DNA from 4 places in the Paenibacillus sp. HJGM_3 genome. Region 1 is predicted to be linked to each of the others. Evidence: predicted binding sites of a transcription regulator. Region 1 holds the regulator's gene; each other region holds the start of a gene.
What was found. The regulator Rex, encoded in region 1, represses fermentation and respiration genes when NADH is low (regulators of the CRP and FNR family bind a similar motif). The targets are predictions, from matches to a motif close to TTGTGAAATATTTCACAA.
Positions count from the first base shown of each region.

Region 1 (7,712 bases):
CTGTACTTGGCGATGGGTTATATGCGCAGCGGGAACGAAATGGAAGCGTACCGCCATTTTAAGTTCATTATTTCCTTAACCGACCATGCTCCGATGAAGGCCATTTCTTACAACGCGATGGGCTGCATTCAAGCGAAAAACGAAAATCTGGAGCAAGCCGAGCATTTTTTCAAGTTGGCTTATATGGCAGATCCGTCGTGCATTCAACCCGTCATCAACCTGGAAGTTTGCGCGAAGCAAGCCGGATTGCCCGCGTCCGCTCCTCAAATGCTGCATTAATCGTACCTGCACCGAACCGACGATGCCCGGAGAAGGAATGGATTCACTCTTTCTTCCGCGGCATCGTTTTGGTATGCTTAGAGGGGAATGTGCAGAAAGGGTTGACTGTACCTGATGAAATTTACGGTAATTGATTTCGAAACTACAGGAGACCAACCTTCGGATGAGATCATACAGGTTGGTCTTGTTGTTATAGAGGATGGACAACTAACGGACCGCTATTCCGCCTTCGTCAAACCGAACAAGACGATTCCGGACTTCATCATCGAGTTAACGGGCATTACGAATGAGATGGTGCAAGAGGCGCCGGAGCTTGGAGATGTGGTGGCGGAGATGCTGCCGTATCTGGAGGATTCCGTCGTCGTTGCTCACAATGCGGCGTTCGACTTGGCGTTTCTTCAGCGTGCGCTCGAGACGAGCGGGTACAACGCTTTCTCCGGCCGAGTGCTGGATACGATCGGATTCCTCCGAGTTTTGTACCCGGGTATGCCCACCTTACAGTTGTCGATGGTAAGCGGAACCTTCGGCATCGCCCACGATCAGCCGCACCGGGCCGATTCGGATGCGGAAGCGACAGGACTGATCTGGCTGCGGTGCCTGGAGCGTCTCGAGAGCCTGCCGCTCCTGACACTCCAGCGGCTGTCGCAGCTGTACGAGATGGAGTTCAGCGATTTTGCCTGGTTCCTGCATGAAGTTCGCCTATGGAAGGAAACACAGATCAGCCTGGATCCCGAACAGCACCGGTATTTCCGGCAATTCGCCATGAGCGTGGACAATTGGGACTTGGAGACGCCGGCCCGGGAGGAGGGGGTGTCAGCCTTCCCCGAGGAAATGACGTTCGAAGCGTTCTATGATTCGATTCAGACGAATCTGAAGGAGCGATTCGAGCATTACGAGGAGCGGCCGGCGCAGAAGCAAATGATCGAAGAAGTGCAGACGGCCTTCGCAAGCGACCAGCATCTGATTCTCGAAGCGGGCACCGGCACGGGCAAATCGCTCGGCTACTTGATTCCATCGCTATACCATGGCCTCCGGGAAGCCAAGAAGATGATCGTCAGCACCCATACGATCAATCTGCAGGAGCAGCTAAGGGAGCGCGACATCCCGCTCCTGCAGGATATCGTGCCGGTTCCGTTCCGGGCGTCGGTGCTCAAGGGCCGCAGCCGATACTTATGCCTGCGCAAATTCGAGCAAAAGCTGCAGATCAGCGACTATGCGGCAGACAAGGACGATCGGCTGATGGCAGCCCAGATGATCGTCTGGCTGACGGAGACGAAGCATGGCGACGAAGAGGAGATTTACTTCGGGAATCGGGGCCGGGAATTCTGGCATACGGTGGCGAGCGACACGGATTCTTGCCTGAACCGGGCATGCCCCTGGTTCAAGAAGTGCTTCTTCCACCGGGCGCGTCACGAAGCGTCGATCGCCGATGTCGTCATAACGAACCATTCGCTCCTGCTCACCGACGTGCAAGCCGAGAACCGGCTGCTGCCGGGCTACAAGCATCTGGTCGTCGACGAGGCGCATCACTTCGAGGAGGTCGCCTCCAAGCTGCTTGGGTCGGAGCTCAGCTACATGGGGATGCTGAACGCGCTCACGCGGCTGTATAAGGACGCGAATAGCGGACAGCTGCCCGTGCTGCACGGCAGCCTGTCCAGAGCGGGTGCGGAAGCGTCCGCCGAGTGGCTCGACTGGATCGACAGCGTATATCCCCGCCTCGTCCGGGTCAAGGAAGAATGGGATCAGCTGACCGAGCTGCTGTTCCAGCTCGTCTCGGAGAACGGCGATTCTCAGGCGGCGGAGGGCGGGCAGTTCCAGCGGCGCATGAAGCCGGGTCAGTTGCCCCGACAATGGAAGTCGCTTGTGACGATAGAAGAGAACATCTACCTTGAGCTGACGGAAATCACGAAAAAGCTCGATCGGCTCGCCAACGAGTTGAAGGACAAAGCCGACGATATGGGCATCAGCGGCCTGTTGACCGACACGTCCGGCACGGTCAAGCAGCTCGCTCGCTGCCGGGATACGCTGCGTTTCTTTATGCAGATGAACAATGAGAACTATGTATACTGGCTCGAGGCAACGCCATACTTCCGCAGCAAATCGATTCAGCTGCTTTATGCGCCATTTGATGTCAGCGAGCTGCTCAAAGGATACTTCTTCGACGTGAAGGACAGCGTCGTGCTTACGTCCGCGACCTTGTCCGTCAACAAGTCGTTTCACTACAGCAGCAGCCAGCTCGGCTTGGAGCCGTTCCGGGACACGCCGAAGCTCCGTACGGTGCAGCTCCCCTCGCCGTTCGAGTACCGGAAGCAGGCGCTTGTGCTGATTCCGCGGGATTTTCCGAGCATCAAAGGACCTTCTGGCGAAGCCGCCTTCCTCTCGGCACTTGTGAAGTCGCTGCGCGATGTGGCGATTGAGACGCAAGGCCGGATGCTCGTCCTGTTCACCTCGTACCGGATGCTGAAGCTCGTACATCAAGACTTGAAGGAAGAGCTCAAGGCGAGCGGCATTCACGTGCTCGGCCAAGGGATCGACAGCAGCAATCGGACGAAGCTGACCCGGCTGTTCCAGGAGCAGGCCGCCTGCGTGCTGCTTGGGACGAGCAGCTTCTGGGAAGGCGTAGACATACCCGGCGACGCGCTCAGCTGCCTCGCGATCGTGCGGCTGCCGTTCCAGCCGCCGAACCATCCGATGACCGAGGCGAAGAGCGACCATCTGAAGAAGCAGCAGCAAAATCCGTTCACGGCATTGTCCGTTCCGCAAGCGGTCATCCGGTTCAAGCAAGGATTCGGCCGCCTCGTGCGCCGTTCTACCGATCGGGGCGTCGTCATTCTATACGACACGCGGGTGTTGGAGACGACGTACGGCAGGAATTTTCTATACTCGCTGCCGGGACCGAAGATCGAGCACATGAGCGTCACTCAGCTCGTCCCCCGAATTCATAGCTGGATGGGAAGTGATAGTAGTGAAAACGCCTAAAATCTCGGAAGCGGTCGTTCGGCGTCTGCCCGTGTACTTGCGATTCCTCAACGAGCTGAATAAGCGCAACATCCATATGGTATCGTCTCAGGACCTCGGTCAGAAGCTCAACGCGAACCCGGCGCAAATTCGCAAGGACCTCGCCTATTTTGGAGAGTTCGGCAAAAAGGGAATCGGCTACGATGTCCCGTATTTAATCGAGAAAATCCGCCAGATTCTGAAGCTCGATCAGCTCATACCCGTTGTGCTGATTGGCGCGGGCAACCTGGGCCGGGCGCTGTGCAATTATAATGCCTACTTGCAAGACAATATGAAAATCGTCGCCGTCTTCGACGCCTCGCCCGTGCGCGTAGGGGAGCAAATCAACAACTTGAAGGTGCAGCCGGTCGCCGAGCTCAAGGAGACGCTCATCCGTCATAAAGTCCGGATCGGCATCATTACGGTGCCGGCTCCGGAAGCGCAGAGTGTAGCGAATCAGCTCGTGGAAGCCGGGATCGAGGCGATCCTGAACTTCGCGCCGGTCATTATCAAGGTGCCGGACGCGGTCCGCGTACATCATGCCGATTTTACGACGGAGCTGCAGAGCTTGGCCTACTACCTGGAGACGAAGTCGGGGCAATTGCAGGGGAATTGAGATGGAAACACAAAAAAGACCTGAGACAAATCGCTCAGGTCTTTTCTCTATTGCGCACATTACAACAAGCCGAACATCAGCTTGTAAATGATGTAAGCAAGCGCGATACTGATCGGAATCGTAATGATCCACGTCAGCACCATCCGCGTCACCGTGCCCCACTTCACGTCCTTGAAGCGGATTACGCTCCCCGTCCCGATGATCGACGACGTGATGACGTGGGTCGTCGAGAGCGGCAGCCCCATGTGCGTCGACGTCTGGATGACGATCGAGGACGACAAGTCCGACGCGAAGCCGTTCACCGGCTCAATCTTCATAATCTTCTTGCTGACTGTCTTAATGATGCGCCAGCCGCCGATGGACGTGCCGAGCCCCATCGCGGTAGCGGCGGAGAGCTTCACCCAGAGCGGCACGTCGAGCGTGCTTTGATATCCCCCGGCCACGAGCGCGAAGACGATGATGCCCATCGCCTTCTGCGCGTCGTTGCCTCCGTGGGAGAAGGACAGCAGCCCCGCCGAGAGAACCTGGAACGAACGGAAGCCGCGGTTCAGCTTGGACCGGGAACGGTTGCCCGTGCCGAGAATGAAATATTTGATCAGCGTCATCACGACATACCCGACGGCGAATGCGATGATCGGGGACAAGATCAAGATTTCCACGATTTGGAGGAAACCGTCCCAGTTGAGCGCTTCCGATCCCGCTCCGGCTAAAACGGCCCCGGCGAGCGAGCCGATGAGCGTATGAGAGGAGGAGGATGGAATCCCGAAATACCAAGTCAGCAAATTCCACAAGATCGCGGAGAGCAGCGCGGCGACGACGACGTACGTCCCGTTCTCGATATCGGCCGGGTTCGCGATCTTGCCGCCCACGGTCTTGGCGACCTCCGACGATACGAGGGCGCCGATGATGTTCAGCACCGCCGCATAGAGCACGGCGAACCGGGGAGACATCGCCCGCGTCGAGATCGAGGTGGCGATCGCATTGGCCGTGTCATGGAACCCGTTGATAAAGTCGAATAGCAAGGCAAGCACTACAATGGCAATAATAAGCGTGAGCATGAGTTCCTCCTAGACAACGTAGGGAGGCTTGTCCTCCCGTGGCACTGCGGCATTGCAAGTTTTCAAGCCCGACCGTTAAGCGTAGCGCAGCACGACACTCTCCAGAATATCGGCCACGTCCTCGCATCTGTCCGTCGTTTCTTCGAGACGCTCGTACAATTCCTTCAGCTTGAAGTCGTGGTAAGGGTCTTTCGGGTTGGTGAAAATCTCGCGGATGCCTTCGCGCATCAGGCGGTCGCCTTCATTTTCCAGGGAGTTGATGTGGACCGTATGCTCGCGAATCTGCATGTACTTTTTCTTGGACAACAGCTTGAACGCGGTCAGCATGTGTTCGCAGGAGCCGACGATCACCTCGGAGAAATCCTTCATATATTGATTCGTGAACGGGATGTTCAAGTAATCGAAGCGGGCGATGGAAGCCTCGATGCCGTCCATGACGTCGTCGAGCTTGGATGCAAGCTCCATGATGTCTTCGCGGTCGAGCGGGGTAATGAACACTTTGTTCAGCCCCTTGAAAATCTCATGGGTGATCGAATCGCCTTTGTTCTCCATTTCCTTCAACACATCGTAGAATGTGGCCGGGGGTTTGTCGCCCATCATCGCGTTGCGGAACATCTGCGCCCCTTTCAGGGTATTCTCCGCGCTCTGGATGAGCAGGTTGAGAAAATCGATATCCCCTTTTTTATTAAAAATCATCAAGTCCATGACCTCCATCGTCCGCAAGAATGAAATTAGGTTGTCCTTTTTACACAAAATTAAAATTATCATACATGCCTTAGCATTTGCAATGCATTTGGGCAGTTATTATTAAACCGGATTTCCCGCTTATACAGATGTGTCCGAACTGTGACAGCCCGGAAACGTTTCTTGCTTTTGCAGCCGTGAACGGGTACATTGAAACCATATCTTACTTCTCGAAAGGATGGACAGGCCCGCATGACCAGGACGTTGATCAAAAACGGACGTTTTCTTACTTTACAGGATACCGTTCCTATTATAAAAGGATACATGGTGATCGAAGGAGATCGTATCGTCTACATAGGGGAAGAGGAGCCGGATGCGTCTCAAGCGTATGACGAAATCATCGACGGGACGCATCGGCTGTATATGCCGGGTCTCGTGAATACGCACGGGCATGCGGCGATGTCCTTGCTGCGTGGATACGGAGACGACCTGGCGCTGCAAGTATGGCTGCAGGAGAAAATGTGGCCGAATGAAGCCAAGTTCACGGGAGCGGACGTCCGCGCCGGCACGCTGCTGTCGATCGCGGAGATGCTGAAGGGCGGCACGACGTGCTTCGTCGATATGTACGATCATATGGACGAGGTGGCGCGCGCGGTGGAGCAGTCCGGGATGCGGGCGGTACTGACGCGCGGCGTGATCGGGTTGTGCCCGCCGGATGTACAGCAGATGAAGCTGGACGAGGCGACCGCGTTCGCCCGCAACTGGCACGGCCAGGCGAACGGACGGATCACGGCGATGATGTCGCCCCATGCTCCGTATACGTGCCCGCCGGATTACATCGAGCGGATCGTGCAAGCGGCGCATGACTTGAACTTGCCCCTCCACACCCATATGTCCGAATCGAGACGGGAAGTCGCGGAGAACGAAGAGCAATACGGCCTGCGTCCGGTCGCCCACCTCGAGAAGCTTGGCGTGTTCTCGCGGCCATGTCTCGTGGCGCACGCGGTGCACTTGACCGACGAGGAGATCGCCACGCTGGCCAAGTACGACGTGCGGGTCTCGCACAATCCGGGCAGCAATCTCAAGCTCGCGAGCGGCATTGCCCGCGTGCCGGAGCTGCTCCGGGCCGGCGTGCTCGTCTCCCTCGGGACGGACAGCTCGGCCAGCAACAACAACCTCGACATGTTCGAGGAGATGCGGCTCGCCGCCCTGCTGCACAAGGGCACATCGGGCGATCCGACGGCCGTGCCGGCAACCGAAGCGCTGCGCATGGGGACGGTGACCGGGGCGAGATCGATTTGGTTGAACGACATCGGCGTGCTGCAGGCGGGCATGAAGGCGGATTTCATCGCGATCGACATCGACCAGCCGCATTTCCTGCCTAAAACCGATTTCAGCTCCCATGTCGTGTACTCCGCTTCTGCTAAGGATGTTACGGACGTATACGTCGACGGGCGCTGTCTCCTTCGGGGCGGCGAACTGACGACGCTGGACGAGGAGAAGATCAAGTACGATGCCCAGCGCGCCTTCGAGGGACTGACACAAGGATGAAGAAGATCATCGCCGGAGTCATCGGGCTCCTTATCATAGCCATCATTCTACTCTCGAAGTTCTACATCGCCGTCCAGAACGATCAATGGACCGTACAGGCTCAAGCGGCCGAGACGGTCACCCAAAATACGTACATTTCGGAAGTGACGCGTATGGAGTCGTTTCGGGGCGAGCAGGCGTATACGATCGTGTTCGGCAAAGATTTCGCCGGCAAGGAAGGTGTCGCATGGGTCGGGGACGATGAAGTGCACATGGAGTACTTGGGAGACGGCGGCGGCGTGACCGAGGACTATATCCGCAACCTGGTGAGTCAGAAGGGCGGGGACGTGGAGATCAAGCGGGTGCTGCCCGGCAAGCTGGACGGAGAGTATGTGTGGGAAGTGCTCTATAAGCGGGATGACCAAGATGGAAGCCGGTTTTATTACGATTACTACCGGTTCTTGGACGGCATGCCGATCGATACATGGAAGTTAAGCAAACAATAGGGACCGTTCGCGGATCGTACATAGACCCGATCGGAGAAGGGC
Region 1 is NZ_JBJGED010000023.1:66,862-74,573, forward strand. Features, by position in the region: gene ACI5FR_RS23150 (tetratricopeptide repeat protein) at 1-279, shown strand, start outside; gene dinG (ATP-dependent DNA helicase DinG) at 394-3,258, shown strand; gene ACI5FR_RS23160 (redox-sensing transcriptional repressor Rex) at 3,245-3,892, shown strand; gene ACI5FR_RS23165 (inorganic phosphate transporter) at 3,952-4,950, opposite strand; gene ACI5FR_RS23170 (DUF47 domain-containing protein) at 5,026-5,646, opposite strand; gene ACI5FR_RS23175 (amidohydrolase) at 5,887-7,185, shown strand; gene ACI5FR_RS23180 (cell wall elongation regulator TseB-like domain-containing protein) at 7,182-7,670, shown strand.

Region 2 (7,712 bases), on a different contig from region 1:
GACGCTCCGATCTCGATCAGTCGGGAGAAGCAAACGCAGGTGGTGCAAGTTACGGCCAAGATCAACAATCCCGACAAAGGCGGCGTATCGGCCAAGGTTTCGGCGGAACTCGACAAGGTCGAGCTGCCTTCAGGAGTAAGCCGGCAAGTGAAGGGCGTCTCCGACGATATCGACGAAAGCTTCGGGCAAATGTTCATGGCGATGGCCGCTTCGATCTTCATCGTCTATCTCGTCATGGTGCTCGCCTTCGGCAACGCCAGCGCGCCGTTCGCCATCCTGTTCTCGCTGCCGCTTGCCGCCATCGGCGGTCTGATCGGCCTGCTCGTGACGGGCGAATCGCTAAACATCACGTCGCTCATCGGCTTCCTGATGCTGATCGGCATCGTGGTCACGAACGCCATCGTCCTCATCGATCGCGTGCAGCAGCTGCGCGAGATGAATTACTCGGTCCATGACGCGCTGATCGAAGGCAGCATGACCCGGATGCGGCCGATCATCATGACCGCCGGCGCGACCGTATTCGCTCTGATGCCGCTGGCGCTCGGGCTGTCCAAGGGCACGATTATTTCCAAAGGGTTGGCTGTCGTCGTAATCGGCGGATTGACCACTTCGACGCTGCTAACGCTGCTCGTCGTGCCGGTCGTCTACGACCTCATCCATTCGTTCAAGAAGCGCGTGTCCCGCTTGTTCCACCGCAAGTCGAAGCAGGCGGAAGCCGCCCTGGACACCATGTCCGCTTAAAACTAGGCCCCCACAAAGTACGAAACTTTCAATAAAGGAGTTAAGGCGAAGATGAGACCTAACAGGCTGAAAAGCAAAACAATGATCGGCGGCGTCAAGCTGGCCGCGGCCGTCGTCCTGACCGTCGCCGTCGCGGCGGGGTGTTCGGCGGAGGCTGGTCCGACGGTTCCGGCGGCGACGCAAGAGCAGGCGATCAAGGCGGTGAAGGTACAGAAGTTAGCCAAGCAAAAAATCGGCGATCCGCTCGAGCAAGTGGCCGATGTGGCCCCCGTGATGCAATTGGACGTCATGGCCAAGTCGAGCGGAGACGTGAAAGAAATTTTGAAAAAGCGCGGAGACCAAGTGAATGCGGGCGACGTGATCTTGAAGCTCGATCCGGCCGATATGAACTTGCAAAAGGAGAAAGCCTCCCTCCAGCTGCGGAGCAGCCAGGATGCCCTGGTCAAGGCGCAGCAGGATCTGGCTAACAGCAAAACCGAGATGGCCAACAGCGTCAAAAAGATGGAGCAGGCGCTGCTAGACGTGACCAAATCCTACAATAAAGCTAGAAACGATTATGACCAAGGACTCATTACGAAATCGCAACTGGACCAAGCGGAAACGCTGTGGAAAAACCAAACGATGGATCTCGATTTGCTGAAGCAAAAACAAAAGACACTGGAGACGTCCGACAACTTATCCTCATTGACCAATCAAATCCAGTCGGCTTCCCTATCCATGCAGGAGCTGGATCGCAGCCTGTCCAACCTGGAGGTCAAAACGCCGGTCAGCGGCATCTTGACCGAGCTGCCGGTCGTGGTAGGCATGACCGTCCAGCCGGGCGCCAAGATCGGCCACGTGGAGCAGCTCGATCCGATTGTGATCAAGGCGAAGCTGACGGAGAACTCCGCCAAGCTCGTGAGCGGGAAGCAAGAGCTCGTCTACTATGTGCCGGGGAGCCCCGATAAAGCGAAGGCGAAGATCAAATATTTGTCCGGCTCCATGGACACCCAGAGCAAGACGTACGAGCTGGAGCTGGAGACGGCGAACGCGAACGGCGCGCTTAAGCCGGGCACGAAGGTGCAGATCCAGCTGACAACGGAAGACGAGCAAATGGTCGTTGCAGTCCCGACGCTCAGTATCGTCCGCGAAGGCGGCGATTCGTTCGTGTTCGTGCTAGTGGGCGACACGGTAGAGAAACGCAAGGTGCAGCTCGGCCGTCTGAACGAATTGAATCAGGAAGTGTTGTCCGGGATCAAGGAAGGCGAGCAGCTCGTCGTCTCCGGCCAGAATCAGCTGAAGGACAAAGAAAAAGTGCAGCTCGCGGAGTCTAAATAAATGAAGCTTCAACGAAACGGAGGAAATGCAGTGAAACCGACATGGAAAAAATCGTTGACCGCCGCCGTACTGACCGTCTCGCTCGCCCTGACGTCGGCCCCGGCCGTGATCCTGGCGGCGGACGGCACCGCGATCGCCCTGGAAGGGCGCGGACAATATTCGCTTACCGCTTCCATCAGAGCCGATGTGAAAAGTGTAGTCAGCGAGCTCGTGGGCGAGGAGACGCGAATCGCCGCCGTCGTCCAGCTCTATAATGGAGGCAGCCGGGTTACCCGGGTACCGGACTACGAGCTGCGGGTCAAGACGGCCGACGGGACCGAGTATACGCTGCGACCGAGCGTCTCGAACGCGAAGGCGATCCAGCCCCGGGAGAAGGCCGAGCTCAGCTACATGCTGACGCTGGACTACGGCGCGGCTCTGGACTTGACCGAGCTGAGCTGGGTCGAGGTGGACGAATATGTATACCCGAAGACGGAAACCGCGATTCTGACCGTACCGGTAGCGGGGCTGGCGTGGGGCGGCCCGGAATCGGTGCTCGCCGATCCGGCCGCGATGAAGCGCTGGGGCGAACCGTTCGCGATCCCAGGCTTAACCAGCGGAATTGTATATACGCCGGTTACGCTCATCCGGGAGAAGACGCCGCAAGGTCCGGTGACGGTCGTCACCTTGATCGCGGAGAATCAAGGGACGCGCACCGAGACGGTGCCGGACTTCCGGATCGACGGCAAGTCGGACAGCCGCGCCTATACCGGCCAGCGGGTGCAGACGAACGTACAATTAAAGCCTGACGAGAAGAAGTACGTCCATTACGGCATCTTAACCGACAACAACGTGACGCTGAACAGCCTGAATGTCCTGACACCCGAGACGTTCGCGGACATCGAGAACAACAGTCCGGTTGTAGTGAACTATAATGTAGGGCGGCTGAACGTCGCCTTGCCGCAGCAAGACACCATCGACCTCGCCTCGCTTCCGGCCTACAAGCTTGGGGACCGGGTCGCCTTCGACCCGATGAGTAAGCTGATCGATAAGGAAACCGCGATCTCGCTCGTGGACCTGAGCTTGAACGAATCCGATTCCGCCGGCTACAACACGATCGTGGCGAAATTCCTCGTCCGGAACACGGGCGAGCGGCCTGTGCCGCTGCCGGCCTTCCAGACGGAGCTGACGAACGCGGACGGCTTCCGCTATACGGGCAGCCGTCAGGCGACGACCGTGCAGCAGCTGGAGCCGAAGCTCAGCTACGTCGTCAATTATGCCTTCGCGGTACCTTCTTCGGAAAAGGGCGAAGATCTGGTCCTGAAGCTGCTCGACAACCAAACCGTGGCCCCGTACAACATTCCGATCGGCGGCTTCAAGACGGCGGTCGCCACCGACGAGACGGACGACGACACATTGTTGTTCTATCCTTACACCGTCAAGCTGAATTTGTGGGATCTGGCCGCTCAAGGAAGCCCGGCCGGGTACACGTACAAGCTGAAGATGGATCTCGACATCGAGTCGGCCGAGGACGTCGTCAGTGACGCCAGCTCCGCGAACATGACCGTCGAGCTGCACGATCCGCGCGGCCGGTTGATCGCCTCCGAGACGCTGCCCTTCACGGGCCGCAACAAGCTCGTCAGCGGAGCGCAGCACCTCGTGTTCCAGAACCTGCGTACCGACCAATTCGAGTGGCCGCTTACGATCAAGATCTACGAATCGATCCAGACGGCGAACGGCGAAGCGAAGCGGCTCGTGAAAATATTGAAGCAATAGAATGAAAACAAACAACCGCTCTCGAACCCGGTCAGGAATGGCCGGGTTTTTCCTTCTACGGCGATTATTTACCGATTGACAGCGGAATCCCCGTTGTGTAAATTAGGTGTAAATTAAAACGTAAATTAAAATAAAATCAGGGGATCGATTCAACCATAACTGAATGCGTGAACTTTTTCACGTATTAAACAGAAGGGAAGCGATTGGGATGGAAGCACTTGCGTTAGAGCGCAAGGCGGAGCAGAACCGCGAGCTGAAGCAGCGCATTGCCGAATTGAAAAAAGAACGCAATGCCATCATCTTGGCCCACTACTACCAGCGGGACGAGGTGCAGGAGGTCGCGGATTTTCGCGGGGATTCCTTCTTATTGGCGCAAAAGGCGGCTCAGACCGACGCGGAAGTGATCGTGTTCTGCGGCGTGCACTTCATGGGCGAGAGCGCGAAGATTCTGGCTCCGAACAAGACGGTCATCATCCCGGACGAGCGCGCCGGTTGTCCGATGGCGGACATGGTCAACGTGGAAGGGCTTCGAGCCTTGAAGCGTCAGCATCCGAACGCCAAAGTCGTGACGTATATCAACTCCTCGGCGGAGATTAAGGCCGAGACCGACATTTGCTGTACGTCGGCGAATGCGGTGAAGGTGATTCAGTCCGTGGACGCGGAAGAGATTATCTGGGTGCCGGACAAGAATTTGGGTGACTACGTGTCGAAACACACCGACAAGAAGATGATCATTTGGGAAGGGTACTGCAACACGCACGATATGTTGACGGTCAAGGACGTCATCGAGATGAAGGCGCAGCATCCGAACGCACAGTTCGTCGTTCACCCGGAATGCCGGCCCGAGGTTGTGGCGCTCGGCGATTTCGTAGGCAGCACGACCGCGATTATCAAGTATTGCAAGGAATCCGACTGCCAGGAGTTCATCGTTGGCACGGAAGACGGCACCGGGTACCAGCTGCGGATGGACAGCCCGAACAAGACGTTCCATTTTGCGACCAAATTCCTCGTCTGCCCGAACATGAAAGTGAACAATCTGAAAAAAATCGTCCGGTGCATGGAAACGATGCAGCCGCAAATTTATGTCCCGCCCCATGTGGCCGACAAAGCCCGATTGTCCTTAGAGCGCATGCTACAAGTCAAGTAGCATGCGCTACTCTCTTGCCCATCGAAGGTGAATGTATGGTTCCGCGTTATTTGGTTGATTTCGATTTGGACAAGCTGCCTCAGGTGAAGACGGATGTCATCGTCATCGGGGCCGGCATAGCGGGTTTGTTCACGGCCATTCGCGCCAGCGAGACCGGGCAGGTCCTCATGATTACGAAGAAATCGCTGCTCGACAGCAACACGCGGTATGCCCAAGGCGGCATCGCGGCAGTCATCTCCGACGAGGACTCTCCGGAGTACCACCGGCAGGACACGCTGATCGCGGGCGCCGGGCTATGCGACAACGACGCGGTCGACGTGCTGGTTCATGAAGGGCCCGAAGGGGTCAAGGATCTCATTCGCATGGGGACGCAATTCGATCTGGAGAACGGTGTATTCGCCTTGACGAAAGAAGGCGCGCACAGCCAGCGGCGCATTCTGCATGCGCAAGGGGACGCGACGGGCGCGGAGATCGTCCGGGCGCTGTCGGAGAAGACGAAGCAGAGCGACCGGATTGAAGTGTGGGACGATCATTATGCGATCGACTTGATTACATATGAGAACGAATGCAAGGGCGTTCTGGTGCAGAAGCCGGACGGCGGGCGCGTCTATGCGCAGGCCAAGGCGATCGTGCTGTGCTCCGGCGGGACCGGCCAATTGTATCGCTACACGACGAACCCGGATATCGCTACGGGAGACGGCGTCGCCATGGCGTACCGCGCAGGAGCGGTCATCCGCGACATGGAGTTCATCCAATTCCATCCCACTTCCCTCTGCTATCCGGGAGCGCCGCGGTTCCTCATCTCCGAGGCGCTGCGGGGCGAAGGCGCGGTGCTGCGCAACATCCGGGGCGAGCGGTTCATGGAAAAGGTGCACCCGATGCTGGAGCTCGCTCCGCGGGACGTCGTAGCCAGAGCGATCATTCGGGAAATGGAGCATACGAAATCGACATTCGTATATATTGATATTACGCACGAATCGCCCGAGATGATCAAGCATCGGTTCCCCAACATCTACGAGTTTTGCCTCACGTACGGGCTGGATCTGACGTCCGACTGGATCCCGGTCGCGCCGGCCGCCCATTACATGATGGGAGGCATTCGAACCGATCTGAACGGGCAAACTTCCATTAAGCGGCTCTATGCGTGCGGGGAAGTGTCGTCCACTGGGGTACACGGCGCGAATCGCCTCGCGAGCAACTCGCTGTCCGAGGCGATTGTCTTCGGCCGGCGCATCATCGAGCACATCCGAACGCTGACCGAATCCGAGCCGACCCCGGCCATTGCCGAGCACAGCCACCGTCCGGAAGGACCGATGCAAGCGATCGTGGAGAAGCGTCTGAAGCTGCAAAAGGTGATGGTGCGCTATGTGGGCCTCTTCCGCAATGCCAAAGGGCTCGAGAAAGGGCTCGAGGAGCTGAGGCGCCAAATCTCCGTCTTCGATTCGTGCCTGTCGAAACGGGAGGAGTTCGAGTTCGCCAATTTGTTGACCTGCGCGCTTCTGACGACCCAGTCGGCGCTCCGGCGGGAGGAGAGCCGCGGCGGCCATTCCCGCGAAGATTTCCCGCAGACCGATGATACGCATTGGCGGAAGCACAATTTGATAGACCGGAATAACGGGTTTACGGAGGAACGGATTCATGACTAAAGAAATCATGCTGAATCGGGAACTTTTGTCCCGCAACATACGTCTGTGGTTAGAGGAAGACATCGGCACCGGCGATATCACCACAGCGACGACCATACCTTTAGACCGCCGGTCTAAAGGTATTCTTCATGTGAAGGAATCCGGCCTGCTCGCGGGTCTTCCCGTGGCGGCGCTCGTATTCGCGACCGTCGATCCGGAGCTTGTCTTCGTGCCGGCTGTCGAGGAAGGCAGCTACGTCGAGAAGGGGACTGTCATCGCCGAGGTGAGCGGCAGCACCCGCAGCATCCTAATGGGAGAGCGGCTCGCCCTGAACCTGATGCAGAGGCTGTCCGGCATCGCCACGCGCACGAGTCAGTTCGTGCAGGCGCTGGGGGACTTGCCGGTCCGTCTGGTCGATACGCGCAAGACGACGCCCGGCCATCGGATGCTGGAGAAGTACGCCGTCCGGGTCGGCGGCGGGCACAATCACCGCTTCGGCTTGTATGACGCGGTCATGATCAAGGACAATCACATCAAGGGCGCCGGGGGCATCGAGCCGGCTGTCCGCTTCGCGCGGGCGGGCATCCCGCACACGATGAAGATCGAGGTCGAGGTCGAGTCGTTCGACCAGCTGGAAGAAGCGCTGTCCGCCGGGGCGGACATCATTATGCTCGACAACATGGATAACGCCTGTATGACCGAAGCCGTGAAGCGGATCCGAGCGGCGGCTCCCCATGTGCTGATCGAGGCGTCGGGCTCCGTCACGCTGGAGACGGTGCAGGGCATAGCCCGCACCGGAGTGGACGTCGTCTCGGTCGGCCGCCTCACGTATTCGGTGCAAGCCCTCGACATCAGCCTGGACCTGGATGCTAAGAAAGGAAGCGGCGCATGATCCTCGTCATCGATGTGGGGAATACGAACATGGTCCTCGGCCTCTACGAAGGCAAGACGCTGAAGCATCATTGGAGGCTCGCTACGAATCGGGCGGCTACAGCCGATGAATACGGCATGATGATCTACAATCTGTTCCAATACGCCGGCATTCGGTTCCAGGATGTCGACGGCGTTATGATCTCGTCTGTCGTGCCTCCGCTCATCTACATCCTGGAGAAGATGTGCGCGCAGTA
Region 2 is NZ_JBJGED010000035.1:53,908-61,619, forward strand. Features, by position in the region: gene ACI5FR_RS28975 (efflux RND transporter permease subunit) at 1-741, shown strand, start outside; gene ACI5FR_RS28980 (efflux RND transporter periplasmic adaptor subunit) at 793-2,058, shown strand; gene ACI5FR_RS28985 (hypothetical protein) at 2,089-3,813, shown strand; gene nadA (quinolinate synthase NadA) at 4,022-4,960, shown strand; gene nadB (L-aspartate oxidase) at 4,996-6,606, shown strand; gene nadC (carboxylating nicotinate-nucleotide diphosphorylase) at 6,599-7,477, shown strand; gene ACI5FR_RS29005 (type III pantothenate kinase) at 7,474-7,712, shown strand, end outside.
Region 2: a site for Rex is predicted at 3,979-3,996, ahead of nadA (quinolinate synthase NadA). Genes of this name have one in related genera too.

Region 3 (7,712 bases), on a different contig from region 1:
CTGAATTACACATGGGCGGGTCTTCCACATTATAAACGTAGATATTCCTGTAAAGGAGACAAATCCTGAATGACGAAAGCCAGATTTTAATGTCTCTGGGAAAATAAGTCTTAAGACGCAGCTTCCCTGGGACCTTCACCGTTTCCTCGATTTGATTCATGGGAAATCCATATCAAGAATAGTTAAAAATTTATTTAAATGATGATAGATTTAGCAGGATAGTGGCATCTGAAGAAAGCGCAAAGAGAGAGGTGTATAAGCAGGTGCGTCAGGATTTGTGGAAGGAAGAAGAGCCTGAGTTTTCTGTGGAGCTGGCTCCGGAGCACGAACTTGTGGAGCGTGCCCGCTCAGGAGATCAACAGGCGTTTGGCGAATTGGTACGCCGGCACCGCGCCAAAGCGCTTGGTTGGGCTTCTTCGATTGCGCAGGATGCCTATTTGGCGGAGGATATCGTACAGGATGCGCTCATCAGCGCTTTCCTGCATCTAGGGACATTGATGAGCACCAGCCGCTTCATGCCCTGGCTGAAGCAAATTGTGCGCAACCAGGCCCATATGCGCCTTAGACGCGGCAGAGGTCCGAACGGCAGAGAACAGACCTTTACCACGGTAGAGGAGAACTCTTCAGTCTCATGGGATCAGGTGGACATGCGGAACATTGACAGCATTTTGTTCCACTTGAGCAAATCTGTACTGGAGCGGGGGCGCGAGCAGGATCCGTCCGTAGTCGTCGTTCGCCGCGAAATGATCGAGAGCATACGTTCCTTGCTGCAATGCCTCAGCCAGAAGGAAAGAGCGGTATTTGAGGCGCATTTCTTCCGCCAGCTATCCATTCACGAAATCGCCGACCTGTTCCATACTTCATCTTCGAACATTTACAACTTCCTCTCACGTTCGCGCAAAAAAGTACAGAAGGAGCGGATTCGTATTTATTTTGTCGACTTTGCCAAACGAAGAGTGGAGCAGAAGCTCCCGACTAAAAAGATATTGGCCATCCCATTTGAGTAACTCGTGAAGGAGCGATCGACCAGATGTCAACCAAGGTTCTAGGACCCGCGCTGTTAACCTGGACGCAGGCGGCACAAACGGTCTACGGTATATTGCAGTACACAGATAAGAAGGGGATGTTCAGTATCGAGGATGTCATGGGGTTTTCCGGCCATGCGTTCCGCATTACGATTCACCGGGAGACGGTAAACCCGGCCGCTCCTACGGTTTATTCACCCTTTGACTTGATGGGAAGAACGTTTCAATTATTCGGCTTTCAAGTCGAGCAAATCGGCATCCCCACTCCTGCCTCTCCTGAAAAGCTGGAGGAGTTCATAACATTCGTGCAATCGAGCATCGACAAGGGAATGCCGGTAACCGGCTGGGACTTGTTTGTCCCGGAGTTTGGTATTATATACGGCTACGACCATGATAAACAGGTGTTATACGCGCGCGATGTGGAAAAAGACGGAACGATTGCTTATACCGAAATCAACAACCGGCGCTATCAGTTTCTCCATGCGATGGCGATATCGGACTCTCAGCCTGTAGAAATGATGTCTGTTTTGCGGGAGTCGTTAAAACGGACTATAGCGTTTAGCAAAGGAGAGTTCCAGAAGCCCGATCACGAACCTTACCGTAACGGACTCGCCGGCTTTGACGCATGGATTGAAGCGTTTACCAACAAAAAGATAGACGTCCTGGGCAACTCCTATAATTTGGCTATCATTGCGGATGCACGGGAGTTTGCCGTGAAGTTTCTTAGAGGTTTTAAACAAAAATGGATGGGAACAACGGAGCTTGAACAGCAACTGCTGAAGTTGGCGGATGAGGCCGCCGATTATTATCAACAAGTGGCAGACCCTCTTATTAAAATGCGCGCGATGTTTCCATTTCCGCAGAGCGGCGAACCGAACGACCCGATTCAGGCCATGCGAGCGATCGAGCTATTGAAGCTGGCAAAAGCTGCAGAAGAGAAGGGCATCGATGTGATGGAGAGGATATTGGATCTTCTCACCAAAGAAGTTGTGTAACGGTTGGGCGTGGATGATGGAACCCAACATGTTGGATAATGCGATGGAACCGATCCATCGCTTACATCATCTATGGCGGTTACGTATCGATGAAAACGCTCGTTTGGTTCGACCAATCCAAGGCACAGAATCTGTGATTATTATCACAGCTCATATACGGCCGGCATGGTACATTATGGGTGGAGATGATCGGTCTCCAATGTGAAATTAATCACAAGAGGAGTGTTGGAAAATGGTAAACTGGATGCGCACGAACAAATGGGCCGCCGCACTGCTGCTCGTCGTGAGACTGTATATCGGTTGGACATGGATGACCGCGGGTTGGCACAAATGGACGGGAGGCTTCAATGCCGAAGGTTTCCTGAAGGGGGCGATCGCGAAGCCGATCGTTGACAAAGCGACGAATGAGCTCGTCTACCCCACATTCACCGGCTTCCTGGAGCATTTCGCGCTGCCCCATGTGAATTGGATTAACTTCATGATCCCGCTAGGTGAATTCCTCGTCGGCCTTGGGTTACTTCTGGGGGCGCTGACTACGGCCGCTGCGTTCTTCGGTCTGCTCATGAACTTCATGTTCCTGTTCGCCGGAACCGTAAGCACGAATCCTTGGATGGTGCTGATCGGCGGGATCGTGTTCCTGGCAGGCGCCAATGCGGGCCGGTTCGGAGCCGACTACTACTTGCTGCCGCTGCTGCGCGACCTGACGATGAAGCTGACCCCGAAGCGTAAAGGCAAGGACACGCTTGGCGGCAAGCACCGTCCGATGCATGCGTAACCGTCCAGGCGAATAGAAGAAAGCCGGAGGCCCGGTGGGCTCCCGGCTTTGTGTCTTCCATTAAGCATAGCGCCGATCCGTCTTCTTGAGCTCGATCCGGTCGCGGGCATCCCATTCCACGCTGCGTTCGAACGTGCCGGGTGCGAAGAACAGAGGAAATCTCCGCTTGAACCAATCCTGCATCGGCAATTGCAGCGCTTCGTCCTTCTCCACCCACAGCAGCTCACCTTCGGGCGGAGACTCCAGCAGTTCTCCTTCGAACGATGTCGCCAAATAATTGAACACCATATACCGCAGCCCTGCTACCGGATCGCAAAACTCATCCAGCCCCTTATAAACGATGTCCTTCACAAGCAAGCCGGTCTCTTCACGGACCTCCCGGATGGCACCGTTCACGATACTCTCGGGGAAGTCCACCTTGCCGCCCGGAGCGATGTAGCCCGGAAACCCTTTGCGGTCCGGCCGGTTCACGAGCAGCACTTTGCTGCCGTCCTGCACCATGCACATCGTGTAGAGCTTATATGTAACTCCGGCTCCTACTCCTACTTCCACTGTCACTGCCCGGTCCCTCCTCCTGGATTATCCTCGATAGCTCTTACTAGGAAAAGTACCTCTTCTCCACGGAGGCTGTCAAGCCGATACGCGAATCTACTGTTGAAAAAGAAGGAATTTTGTGGAAAAAGGGAGAATATAGGAGATAAATTCCTTTTTCAAAGGCAGGGAGCTTATGCTAATCGCTTGGCGATTGATAGACCCGAAGCTGCTCGCCCGGATCGACCTGATCAGTGCGGGGCTCGGCATCGTATACGTCCTTCTGAATCGGCTGCTGGGCTTACCCTGGTCCGGCTTGCCCAGTGTCTGCGTGATTGCGCTCAGCCTGCTGACGTTTGCGGCGAAGCGCCGGTCCAAAGCCGTCTATGCGGCGGCCGCTTATGCGCTCCTGACCGGGATTGCGGCATACTGGGTTCATAGGAGTTGGGACGTACCGTATCATGGGCTGGATGTGTGGCTGCCGGTGATAGCGTTCCTCGCGGCGCTGCTGTTCGAGTGGCAGACGGGTTGGCTGACGGGCATGCTGGTCGGCTGGTGGGGGATCGTACTGTTCGCTAGCTATACCCAAGGAGATCTCGTAGACGCTGCCGAGTTCGGAGATTTGCTCGTTCACATGCCGCTGCTGCTGATCGCAAGCTTGCTCACGTCCTTGTTCTCCCGCAGGCAGCCGTACGTCTATACGGGAGATCGAATGGACAAGTTGGATTTTATCTTGATCCTGCTCGGCATTGGGTATATGTGGTCGGCCTGGAGCGTGCCCGGGACGCCGACGCTGCTTCCAGTCCTGTATATGGGGCTGACTGTGACGTCCGCCTATGCGAGACGCGGGCATCCCTCGTGGGTGGGTGCCTCTGCCTATGGATTACTGGCACTCGTAATTGGTCTGCAGCTGCTTCCCATCCTGGGCGGCGGCGGCTTGTATCTCGTGATTCTGCTGCCGATGGCCGCATTCGGGCTGACGCTGGCGTTCGCGGTTCGCACGGAAATCCTAACGGCGCTCGGGGCGGGCTACTGGATCGCGATCGGTGTGGCCAGCCTGCGCGAGCCATGGGATGGAGCCTTGGAACATGCGGCTCATCTGTTCAGCTATGAGGCCGCGACGAGAGCGATGGGCTCGCTCTGGTGGATGCTGCCGGCGGCCGCGCTCTGGCTTGTGACTCCCTGGCGGTTCCGGCTGCTTCAGCGTTCGAAGGCGTCGCCTCGATAGACGGTTATATCGGTTTTGTCCCTTGTCTCGTGCCCCGGGATCGGCTATCCTTAGATTTCAGCCGGGACTCAAATGTTGTTAGGGGGTTTATGAAGTGTCATCGAAAGGAAGTTTTTTGAAAAATCGGTTTATCCAGTCTATTCTGCTCTCGGGGCTTCTGCTGCAAATCGGGATCTGGGTGCGGAATTACGCCATCTTGCTCTTTGTCATGGAACAGACGAACGAAGATCCGTTCGCGGTCTCGATGATCTTCGTCGCGGAATTCGCGCCGATCTTCATCTTCTCCTTCATTGGAGGCACGTTCGCCGATCGCTGGCGGCCGAAGCGGACGATGGTCTGGTGCGACGTCCTGAGCGCGGTCTCGATCTTCGCCGTTCTGCTCGCGATGACTCTAGGGTCTTGGAAGGTCGTCTTCCTGGCTACATTGGTGTCGGCGATCCTCTCGCAGTTTTCCCAGCCGTCCGGGATGAAGCTGTTCAAAATTCACGTGCCGGAAGAGCAAATGCAGCTCGGCATGTCGATGTACCAGACGATGTTCGCCCTGTTCATGATTCTCGGGCCGATTCTCGGCACGTTCGTGTACCAGACGTTCGGCATCGAAGTCGCGATCGGCGTCATGGGCGTGGCGTTCCTGCTGTCGGCCGCCGTGCTGTCGTTCCTGCCCCGCGATCCAGAGCAGACCGAAACGAAGGAGCCGACTACGATTCGCCAAGAGATGGCCGCCGGCTTCCGCTACGTGATGTCGAGCAAGGTGCTGGTCAGCCTCGGCGGTTGCTTCGCGGCGGCGGGCTTCGCGCTCGGCCTGACCCAGCCGCTCACGGCGTTCCTGGTGACGGAACGGCTCGGCCTCGCGAAGGAGAACCTGCAATGGCTCATGATGGCGAACGGTATCGGGATGATTATCGGCGGCGGGCTCACGATGGCGCTGGCCAAAAAGGCGAGTCCGCAAAAGCTGCTCGTCCTCGGGATGACCGTCAGCGCGGCAGGGTTCCTTACCTGCGGCTTGTCGACGAACCTGTACGTGACGCTGGCCGGCGAGTTCGTAAGCGGCCTCGTGCTGCCCTGCATCCAGATCGGCATCAATACGCTCATCCTGCAAAGTACGTCCGCCGACTTCGTCGGCCGGGTGAACGGCATCCTGAATCCGCTGTTCATGGGGGCGATGGTCGTCACGATGAGCCTGGCCGGCTTGCTCAAGAAGACGTTCTCGATCGTCATCATGTTCGAAGCGGCGACCGTGTTATTCGTGATCGGCATCCTGGCGATCATCCCGCTGCTGCGCTTGCCGACGCAACAGGCCCAAGCGCCTGCTGTACAGCAAGGAGACTAGACAAAAAGGCAAGAGCAGTTCGCTGCTCTTGCCTTTTTGAACTTAGTGTGAGTAACGTGCAGAATAACAGAATGAAAAGAAAGTTAATAAAAGGAGGATTGAGCTTTGTAACGAATTAAGTCATGATCCGAGAGAAGGGAGTCATGCATTATGAAAGAGTTCTTTGGAATAGATGAAGCACAAGAAACCGGGAAATATACTTTTACGCCCGCCTTAAAAGTCGGTAACATCGTATTTGTAATGGCCGGCTGAAGACGAGCTTACACAGGGAAGTGGTTCGCCTGGACAAGCTATTCTCAACAAGGAATGGATGACAACGCTTTACGAGCTATTAGAGTCGCTTCCCGGACGGAACCGGCACATTGTTGCGGCGCATGATGGAGGATGTGGGCAAAGGCGTCGATGTGAACACCGCGCTGCGCAATGCGGTGGAACGGAACGACAAGCAGATTCAGCCGTAGGATTTCGTGACGATGGCTTGGTTCGCGTAGAGCGTCAAGGCCATCGTCAACTGGTCCTTTAAATATTTTACTGATCCAAGGAGAATCGAAATGAACGAATTCCATGACGCTACGCAAAAATGGCTGGATTTGATCGGCAAGCCCAACAACTATGACTACAAGCATCGACTGCAGCTACTTCGCAAATTCGAGACGGCCGAGTTTAATGGAGAGTTGTATGAGCAAGCAAACGGCCCTGGTACCGTGCAGCGGACACTCATGATGTTTCCGAAAACGTATAAAGGAGATCTGCCAGCCGTAGTCGTTCCGTTCTACTACCCCGATCGGATGGCAGGATATAACCTCGACACGCTCGAGCCAACGGACGAGCCTGATTTGGCGATGGCGCTGCATCTTGTACGCCGCGGCTATGTAACGATCACGGCGGAGGCCTATCACTTGACCTACCAGAATCTCGAACTGGAACGTCAAGATTTCTCACGTTGGCGGCGAACGGCCGACATTCTGCTTCAAGACCACCCGGAGTGGACGGGCATGGGCAAGCTGATTGCCGATACGCAGCTGTTGGTGGATGCTTTGTGCGCCGACCCCCGGGTTGATCAAGAACGGCTTGGTATTGCCGGGCATTCGCTTGGAGGAAAAATGGCGCTGTACACCGGTTGCTTGGATCACCGCATCAAAGCGATCCTGTGCAGCGATTTCGGGATGGATTGGGATCGGTCGAATTGGTCGGAACCGTGGTATTGGGGAGACAAGCTCGATACCTTAAAAGCCGCCAATAGGGACCATGCGGAGCTTCTCCGAATTACCGGTCGGAAGCCTTTTGTTCTTATCGCAGGACTTTATGACAATGAAGACGCTTTGGACTCCATAAAGTGTGCTGGCTATACCGATCCGTCGCGGTATCTCTTTATCAATCACGCGACTGGTCACCGTCCGCCGCTGGATGTTCTTGAACAAGGATATGACTTCTTACAGAAGTGCTTCTAACCACATCGGAAAGTTTAAGTTCGGTGAAGCGCTGAGCGCGTCCGAACGCATCCGACCACATAAGCGAGCTTTTCTGGCAGAAGAACCTGAAGCCGTGCCATGACGTGCGCTCCAGGTTCTTCTTGCGCGTACGGCATCGGCGATAACTCCTATTCAGCTAAAATCGGTCTTTCCCCAGAACCCGCGGACTTAGCTGCGCCTGATGCACTTGCTGCAGTACCCGCATTACCCGCAGTTCCATCTACTGCACCCACCGCCTCGCTTGTCGCCGACCCCGGCTTCCCAGCAGTGCCCGCCTTCTGCACCTTCGCCAGTTCGTCGGCGAACACCTGCTGCAGCTCGGCTTCCTTCCGGGGATCGTCCAGCGGGATTTTGTC
Region 3 is NZ_JBJGED010000001.1:202,191-209,902, reverse strand. Features, by position in the region: gene ACI5FR_RS00900 (RNA polymerase sigma factor) at 264-1,007, shown strand; gene ACI5FR_RS00895 (hypothetical protein) at 1,031-2,020, shown strand; gene ACI5FR_RS00890 (DoxX family membrane protein) at 2,253-2,795, shown strand; gene ACI5FR_RS00885 (8-oxo-dGTP diphosphatase) at 2,856-3,302, opposite strand; gene ACI5FR_RS00880 (hypothetical protein) at 3,523-4,554, shown strand; gene ACI5FR_RS00875 (MFS transporter) at 4,649-5,884, shown strand; gene ACI5FR_RS00870 (dienelactone hydrolase family protein) at 6,436-7,335, shown strand; gene ACI5FR_RS00865 (3'-5' exonuclease) at 7,485-7,712, opposite strand, start outside.
Region 3: a site for Rex is predicted at 2,220-2,237, ahead of ACI5FR_RS00890 (DoxX family membrane protein). Genes of this name have one in related genera too.

Region 4 (7,712 bases), on a different contig from region 1:
CGAAGCCATGGACGGGAATCGCCTTCGGGAACAGAGGATGATTGCGGATCATCTTGACGCTGTGCATGACGCCGTCCTCGGCGCGATCGAATCCGCGGAAGAATTTCTCCATACGAATGCCGGCATTCTCAAGCGTCTCAATTGCGAGCGGGTCGATCCCGTGCTCGGTGAATTTGCCCTTCATCGCGGCGGCATCGATCTCCGTCATCCCGCAGCCATGATGGCCGATCACGATGACCTCCCGAGCGTCCAGCTCATAGACGGCGACCAAGATGCTGCGCATCGCGCTTCCGAAGGGCTGGGTCAAGATCGCACCGGCATTTTTGATGAACTTCGCGTCCCCGTTCTTGAGACCTAGCGCCTTAGGCAACAGCTCGACGAGCCGGGTGTCCATTCTAGCACTCTGCCCGCCACGATGGCAAAGGTCGGCTCCCCGTCTTGTTTCATGGTACACTAGGGCTATCATCCCTTTCGCGAGAGGATTCCTCGGTTATGCGCCACCATTACGATACCATAGTCGTCGGCGCCGGCATTATGGGCTCGGCCGCAGGTTACTACCTTGCACTGGCGGGCCAACGCGTCCTCCTGATCGACGCGTATGATCCACCGCATATGTACGGCAGCCATCATGGCGACACGCGCTTGTTCCGCCACGCCTACAGCGCCGAACCGGTCTACGTGCGGCTCGCGCTGCAGGCCGACCAAGGCTGGCAGACACTCGAAGCGGAGAGCGGCATCCCGCTCCTGACGCGGACGGGTGTGCTGAACATGTACCCAGCCGACTCCGCCGCGTACCGGGGCAAGCTCGCGAGCGCCCAGCGCTTCGGGCTCGACGTCGCCGCCCTGGATGCGGAGGAGCTCCGCCGCGCTTGGCCCGGTTTGAGCCTGCCGGACCACTACGGCGGGCTCTACGAGCGGCAAGGCGGCGTCCTCGCGAGCGAGGCGTGCGTCTGCGCCTTCCGCGCACTCGCGGAGCGCCACGGCGCGGCGACGCTCACGCACGCGCCGGTGCGCGAGATCGCGCTCGCCTCCGGCGCTTCCGGCACCGCGCGCGCCGATGCGCCCGTCGTCGTGCAGGCCGCCGGCGGCGTGTATCGCGCCGATCGGCTGCTCCTGACGGCGGGCGCGGACTGCGCGGGGCTGCTGCCCGGCGTCGCCCTGCCTGTGGCGAAGGTGCGCAAAGCCGTCGCCTGGTTCCGGGCCAACGAGCGGCGCTTCGCCGCCGAGCGGTTCCCGGCCTTCAATTACGAAGGGCCGGAGGGCGAATTCTACGGCTTCCCGTCCATCGCGGGCAGCGGCGTGAAGGTCGGCCGCCATGACGGCGGCACGGCAGGCGCGCCCGGAGAGCCGCTCGCTCCGTTCGGCGCCGAGCCCGCCGACGAGGCCGAGCTGCGCGCGTTCCTGCGCGCCCGCCTGCCCGGAGCCGCGGGGGCGCGGCTGCGCGGGGCGGTGTGCTGCTACGAGCGCACACCGGACGAGCATTTCGTGCTCGATCGGCAGCCCGAGCACGAGCATGTGTACATGGCCGTCGGGTTCTCCGGCCATGGCTTCAAGTTCGCGCCCGCGATCGGCGCGCTCATGTGCGAGTGGATCACGACCGGGCGCACGCGGGAGGACCTGTCGTTCTTCTCGCTGCGGCGATTTCGATAGCAGGCCCACACAGCCCTATGGTACAATTTATAGCAGGAAGCCACTCGCGAGGAGGCGTGAACCATGGAGTACAAGCGCAAGCCCGACTTTCCAATGGTTAAGGAGAATGGTTGGACGGTAGACGACTATATGAACTTGCCCGAAGACGGCAATCAATATGAGATTGTGGACGGGGTACTCGAGATGAAGCCCTCGCCGAATACGGATCATCAACGGATTATTCGCAGGTTCGACCACATTTTGTCGGATACATGCGAATCGCAGTACATCATGATTCTCTCTCCCATCGATGTGATTTTGTCAGAGAGGGAAACCCGTCAACCCGACTTGTTGATGGTGCATCGCAGCCGGGAGGCGATCATTCGCAAGAACGGCATCTACGGTCCGCCCGACCTGGTCGTGGAGCTGCTCTCCCCTAACAGCGTCAAGCGGGACCGGATCATGAAGCGCGACTCGTATGCCCGGTTCGGAGTGCCGGAGTATTGGATCGCCGATTACGAACACCAGACGATCGAACAGTACGTGGCAAAGGTACCCGGTCAGCCCTACGAGCTCCTGAACGTATTCGAGGCCGACGATACCGTAACCTCGGACCGCTTGCCCTGCGTCAGCTTCGTCGTGAAGGATGCGCTCAAGATTGTGTAACAAAAAAACCGTCCCGGCAGCTATCTGCCGGGGCGGTTCTGCATCCAACACTTAATACGCAAGCGAGAACAAGCCCTCGATGTGCGACAAGTAACGCGCATTGCTCGCTTTCTTCATCAGCGAAGCCGGCGTGCCCTTCAGCTTGATGCCGGACTCGCCGATCGTGCCGATACCGTCCTTGCGGCCGAGGCTCGCGAGCGTACCGGAGAACACCGGGCTGAACGCGTCCATCTTCGCCTCGCGGAACCAGGCCGCGATGTTGCCGCCGACGAGCTCGCCCATTTGCCAAGCCAGCTGTGCCGTTGGCGGGTAGGGGCGGCCTTCCGGTCCGAAGACGACGGCGCAATCGCCGGCCAGGAACACTTCCGGATGCGACACGGATTGCAGGTACTCGTTCACGCTGGCGCGGCCGCGGTTCACTTCAATGCCGCAGTTCGCGACGAGCGAGTGCCCTTGGACGCCGCCGGTCCAGACGAGGGTGTTCGTCTCGATCGTACGGCCGTCCTTCAGGCTGACCGTCGACCCGTTCACTTCGGTAATAGCAAGTCCCGTCAGGAACTCCACGCCGCGCTTCTCGAGGCTCGTCACCGCGCGCTCGATCAGGTCCGGCGAGAAGATCGGCAGGATCGTCGGCATAGCTTCAACCAGATACAGCGAGATGTCGCCGAAGTCTACGCCATATTGACGGCAGATGCCCGGCAGCTCGTCCGCCAGTTCGCCGACCAGCTCTACGCCGGTCAAGCCGCCGCCGCCGATGACGAACGTGGCGTCCGCCTTGTTTTTGGACTTGCTGTAAGCCACAACGCGCTCCTTCACGTGGTTGAACACGCGGTTAGCGTCCGTGACGGACTTCAAGGTCAAGCTGTTCTCTTGCAGCCCCGGAATGCCGAAGTAGTTCGTCTCGCTGCCCAGCGCCAGCACGAGCGCATCGTAGCGGAAGTAGTCGCCGTCTTCCACGACGATTTTACGGTTCTCGATATCGATCGCTTGCACGTTGCCTACTTTGATTTGGACGCCTTTGCCCTTCAGCAGCTTCTCGAGCGGCAGAGCCACGGCCTTCTCATGCACGTTGCCGGCGGCCAAGCGGTGCAGCTCGGTAATGATCTGATGGCTCGGTACGCGGTTGATGACGGTAATGTCGGCTTCTTCAACAGAAAGGTTCGCACGGGCGGACAAAGCGCTCAGCAAGCCGCCATACCCTGCGCCCAAGATCACGATTTGTTTTTTCATGGTTTATCCTCCTATTAGTCCTGCTGCTGCTTACGCTCGCCCAGAATGTCCAGGTAAGCTTGAGAGAACCGCAGCATCCGCTGCAGCTCGGGATCCTTCAGCAGCTTCAGCATGCCGAACAAGCCGATCGTGGCGTCGGATTGGTCCGCGCGATCGCTAGCTTCGATAGCGGCAGACGCATATCCCTTTACCTTCTCTTGGATCGGCTCCACGACTTCCTTCAGCCCGCCGACCATGTCTTGGATCAGTACGCGGTCCGCGGCCACTTTGCTGGCCAGGTCGTACATCTTCGTGAGCAGCGTCGTCATCTCGGCCAGCTTGGGCAGCTGCTCGACGAGCACCGTCAGAGCTTCTTGCAGCTCGGGCTTGAGCAGCTGATCCAGCACATCCGGCTTGACTCCATTTGCTGCCACAGGGGTTTCTTGATCCACGTTTTGTACAGTTACCGACATTTCATCGTTCCTCCTTAGTGCATGGATGTTTGTCAGCGTTGCAGCGAACACTTGCAGCCAAATTTTCGTTCTCCTGGGGGGCCGAAAATTGCGGTTGCGGGGAAGCATCCGAAATTTTTGAAAGGACGTATGGGTTTTCCTGCCAACTACGTGAAAAACTTCACAAGTCATCTCAAAAACTGCTGTCGACACATTATGTTATATTCTATACCTTTCCGACAAATCTCGCATTGGTTTTTTCAAAACTAGCCTAAGATTATTTTAATCACCGTGAAAACATTTATGTATCGGTCGGAGGCTTCGCTCCATCGGCTTAAGCCCCCCTTATTCTCCCCCAAAATGTCCGGCTCCACTCTATGTCCGCTAGACTACTTGCATTTTCACGCAATTGCGCCCATCCGCCTTGGCCCCATACAGCGCCTCGTCCGCCAGCTTGTAGATCGTATCCTCGCTGAGGAGCGTGACCTCGTCCCGGATAACGGCCAGGCCTACGGATACCGTTACATACGGGCTATGGTCGCTTTGCTCGTGCCGGATGCGCAGTTCCTCGATGCTCCGTCTGATTTTCTCCGCGAAGCCGTACGATTGCTCGGGCGTCGCCCCGGAGAACAGAATGCCGAACTCCTCACCGCCCAAGCGAAACGCGAAGTCCGTCGCCCGCCGAAGCTGCGCGTTTATCGTCTCTCCGATCGTGACCAGCACTTGATCCCCTTCGAAGTGGCCGTACGTATCGTTATAGCGTTTATAATAATCGATATCGAGCAAAATAAACGACAAGCTGTCCCGATTGCGCGCCGATCGCTTCACCTCTCTACGGAACACGTCCTTGAAATGCCTCCGGTTGTACAAGCCCGTCAGGTCGTCCGTCACCGAATGCTGCTCGATGCGCTTCTTATCCGTAATGTTATGGCCGATGAATGTATACCCGGTCACCCAGCCTTGCTCGATCGTCGGCTCCATCGCCATGTCGAGCCATAAGACACTTCCGTCCACCGTCCGTTGCACCAGCTCTCCTCTCCAGCCGGATTCGGCGGCCGCCCGGTTCAGCCGGAACTCCGCCAACCCTCCGTCGATCGCATCGGTCGCCTGCAGCAATGAATGGCTTCGGCCGATCAGCTCTTCCTTGCGGTAACCGGTACTCTGGCAAAATTCCTCGCTCACGTCGGTCACAATCCCGTTCACGTCGATCATCAAGCTCATGACGTTTTTGTCTACGATATCGATGTACTTGTTCAATTGCTGGTTCTTAAAGGCCAGCTCCTCCGTCCGTTCCGCCACCAGCCGTTCCAGATTCGAATACAGGCTGGCGTTCTCCAGCGAATACACCATCTCTCTCGACAACAGGTCGATCATCTTGAGCCGTTCCTTCGTGAAGGCACCCGCCACCAGGTTGTTCTCCAGGTAGATGATGGCCGTCACCTGCTGCTGGTTCATGAGCGGCATGCAGAGAAGCGACTTCGGCTTATGGCGAGCCAAGTAAGCGTCATGCCGGTACATCGCCTCTTTGACCGCGTCGTCGCAGATCAGCGTCTCCTTGCGCTCCGCAACCGTGTCGATCAGCGTCTTGGGGTACGGGGCGGTCGCCGCGTTATCGTGCTTCCTAACGGTGATGCTGTCCGTCTCCGGATCGTATTCCCCTTCCACAATCGTCGTAGAAGAGGACTTCATAACGATGCAGCCCCGCTGCGCTCCGGCATTGATGATGACAATCTCCATCAGGGCGTCGAGCAGCGGATCGAGGCCGATTTCCTTGGAGATCGCCTGGGATGCCGCCAGAATCGCATGGACGTCCAGATTCTCGGACGTAGCCGCCGAAGCCGATTCCGCTGGGGCCGCCATCCGATACGCGAGCTTGTGCCGCTCCCCGTAGCGTTGCTCTAACTGCTGCACCTTCCCTTTGGCACCCCAGACCGAGTAATAATACACCGCCTGCCTGAAAAAGTACGCCGCCACCTCGCTATGCTTGCGCCCCGCGTAGTATTTGCCGGCCAGCTCGTGGGCCAACGCTTTGTAGCGGATGAAGCCGCCTTGGTTGCTCGACTGCACCGCCCGGTTGTAGCAAGCGTCGGCCGTCTCGTAGTCGCCCCGGATGCGGGCCCGTTCCGCCTGCATGAGCAGATGCTGCGTCCCGAACGTGTCCGGATTGTGCCGCGCCCACTTGCGCATGCGGTTATATTCGGTCCGCATGCGCCGCCGCGCCCGCCATTTCGACAGCCCGCTCATACGGTCACAGCTTGTGGCCAAGCTTAAGTACGTATATAGAGAGAATTGTTCCATGAACGCCGAGCCGGCCAGGGTTCCGATGTAGTCGTAGCTCTTGTCGATATAGGCGAGCGCCTCTTCGTGCTTCTCGAACGTGAACAAGAGTTGGATTTTGACTACATAATAGATGGCGATCCCCGAGAAATACTTCGCTTCCGTCAGCTGCCCGAGGAATTCCGCCTCCCGGAAAGTAGCGTCGTCCAGGATGAGCGGGTCGCCCAGCTCGCCTGACAGCGCCCGGAACATCTGCCTTGAGAGCTTGGCCGTCCATAGCGACTCCTTGTACTGGGTATTCTCGATCATCGAGATCGACCAGACGCTCTCTTGCAAGTAACGTTCAATCGGCATGGAAGGGTTCCACAGATGGCGGTAATAGCAGGCGTGAGCGAGATACAGCAAATCCCCCGATTTCTGGCTCGACTCGATCGCCCGCCCATACCACTCCTCGAGCGTGTTCCACGATTCGCTCCAGCTGTGCGCGAACAGCGTATAGAGGACGAGCACGAGGCTGCGCCATTGAAGGTCGCCGAATCGCTCGTTGATGCGAACGGCGAGCCGTCCGAAGTCGCGGGCGCCCGCCAGGTCGCCTAGGCCGGACAGCAGAATCGCATAGCCGATGTAGGCGCCGGCCGATTCCGGCCCGTTCCCGTGCTTGGCGGACAAATACGCTTTCTTCAGCACGACCCAGGCGAACAAATTTTTCTCGCCGGAGATGAACGCCGGCGGGATGAAGCCGACGAGCAGCCGCATGATCAGCTTCAGGCGCTTGTCCTGCATCGTCGGGCTCTCCAGCAGCTCTTCGGTCGTACGGCCTCTCAGGCTCCACTTGAGCTTCGACAGCTCCCCCAGCACCGCAGCGAATCCGACCCGCTCGGGAACGCGGAGCCCCAAGCTTCGGAGTCCGAGCTTGCCCGCCTCGAGCGATCGTTTCATCAGCCCCAGGTACGTGTAATGGTTGGCTTGCATTTCATAGATCGCCGCCAGCTCCAGCGGCTCGTCAAGGAATTGCAGGAGCTGCTCGCACGCGGCCTCCGCCTTCTCCACCCGGTGCGTCAGATAGCTGCATTCGGCGTACATGCGGTAGAGCTCGAGCGTCTGCGGAAAGCTCACTTGCCAAGCATCCGGCGGGAGCATGCGGAGGGCGACCTCGAGGAATTCAAAGGCGGTCTCGTAGCCGAACCCTTCCTTCGCCTTCTTGGCCGCCTTCCGGTTCACTTCTATCAGTTTATCAATTTCATCCTCTCCGGAGATGAACTCCAAGCCTTTGTTCAGGTTGCTCGCGATCTCGATGATCTTGTCCTCCGCCTCGCGGGGCGGCAGGTGCTCGAGCAGCAGCCAGCCGATCCGCAGATGCAGCCGCCTGCGCGCGGCCGGCTCGATCAGCTGGTACAGCGCCTGCTGGAGCTTGTCATGCTGGAAGGCGAACTGCAGCTCCAGGCTGCCGAAGTCCGCCTGCGGCTCCTCATGCATGCC
Region 4 is NZ_JBJGED010000006.1:183,741-191,452, forward strand. Features, by position in the region: gene ACI5FR_RS09320 (beta-class carbonic anhydrase) at 1-394, opposite strand, end outside; gene solA (N-methyl-L-tryptophan oxidase) at 493-1,650, shown strand; gene ACI5FR_RS09330 (Uma2 family endonuclease) at 1,714-2,295, shown strand; gene ACI5FR_RS09335 (NAD(P)/FAD-dependent oxidoreductase) at 2,347-3,525, opposite strand; gene ACI5FR_RS09340 (DUF1641 domain-containing protein) at 3,540-3,977, opposite strand; gene ACI5FR_RS09345 (diguanylate cyclase) at 4,341-7,712, opposite strand, start outside.
Region 4: a site for Rex is predicted at 4,126-4,143, ahead of ACI5FR_RS09340 (DUF1641 domain-containing protein). Genes of this name have one in related genera too.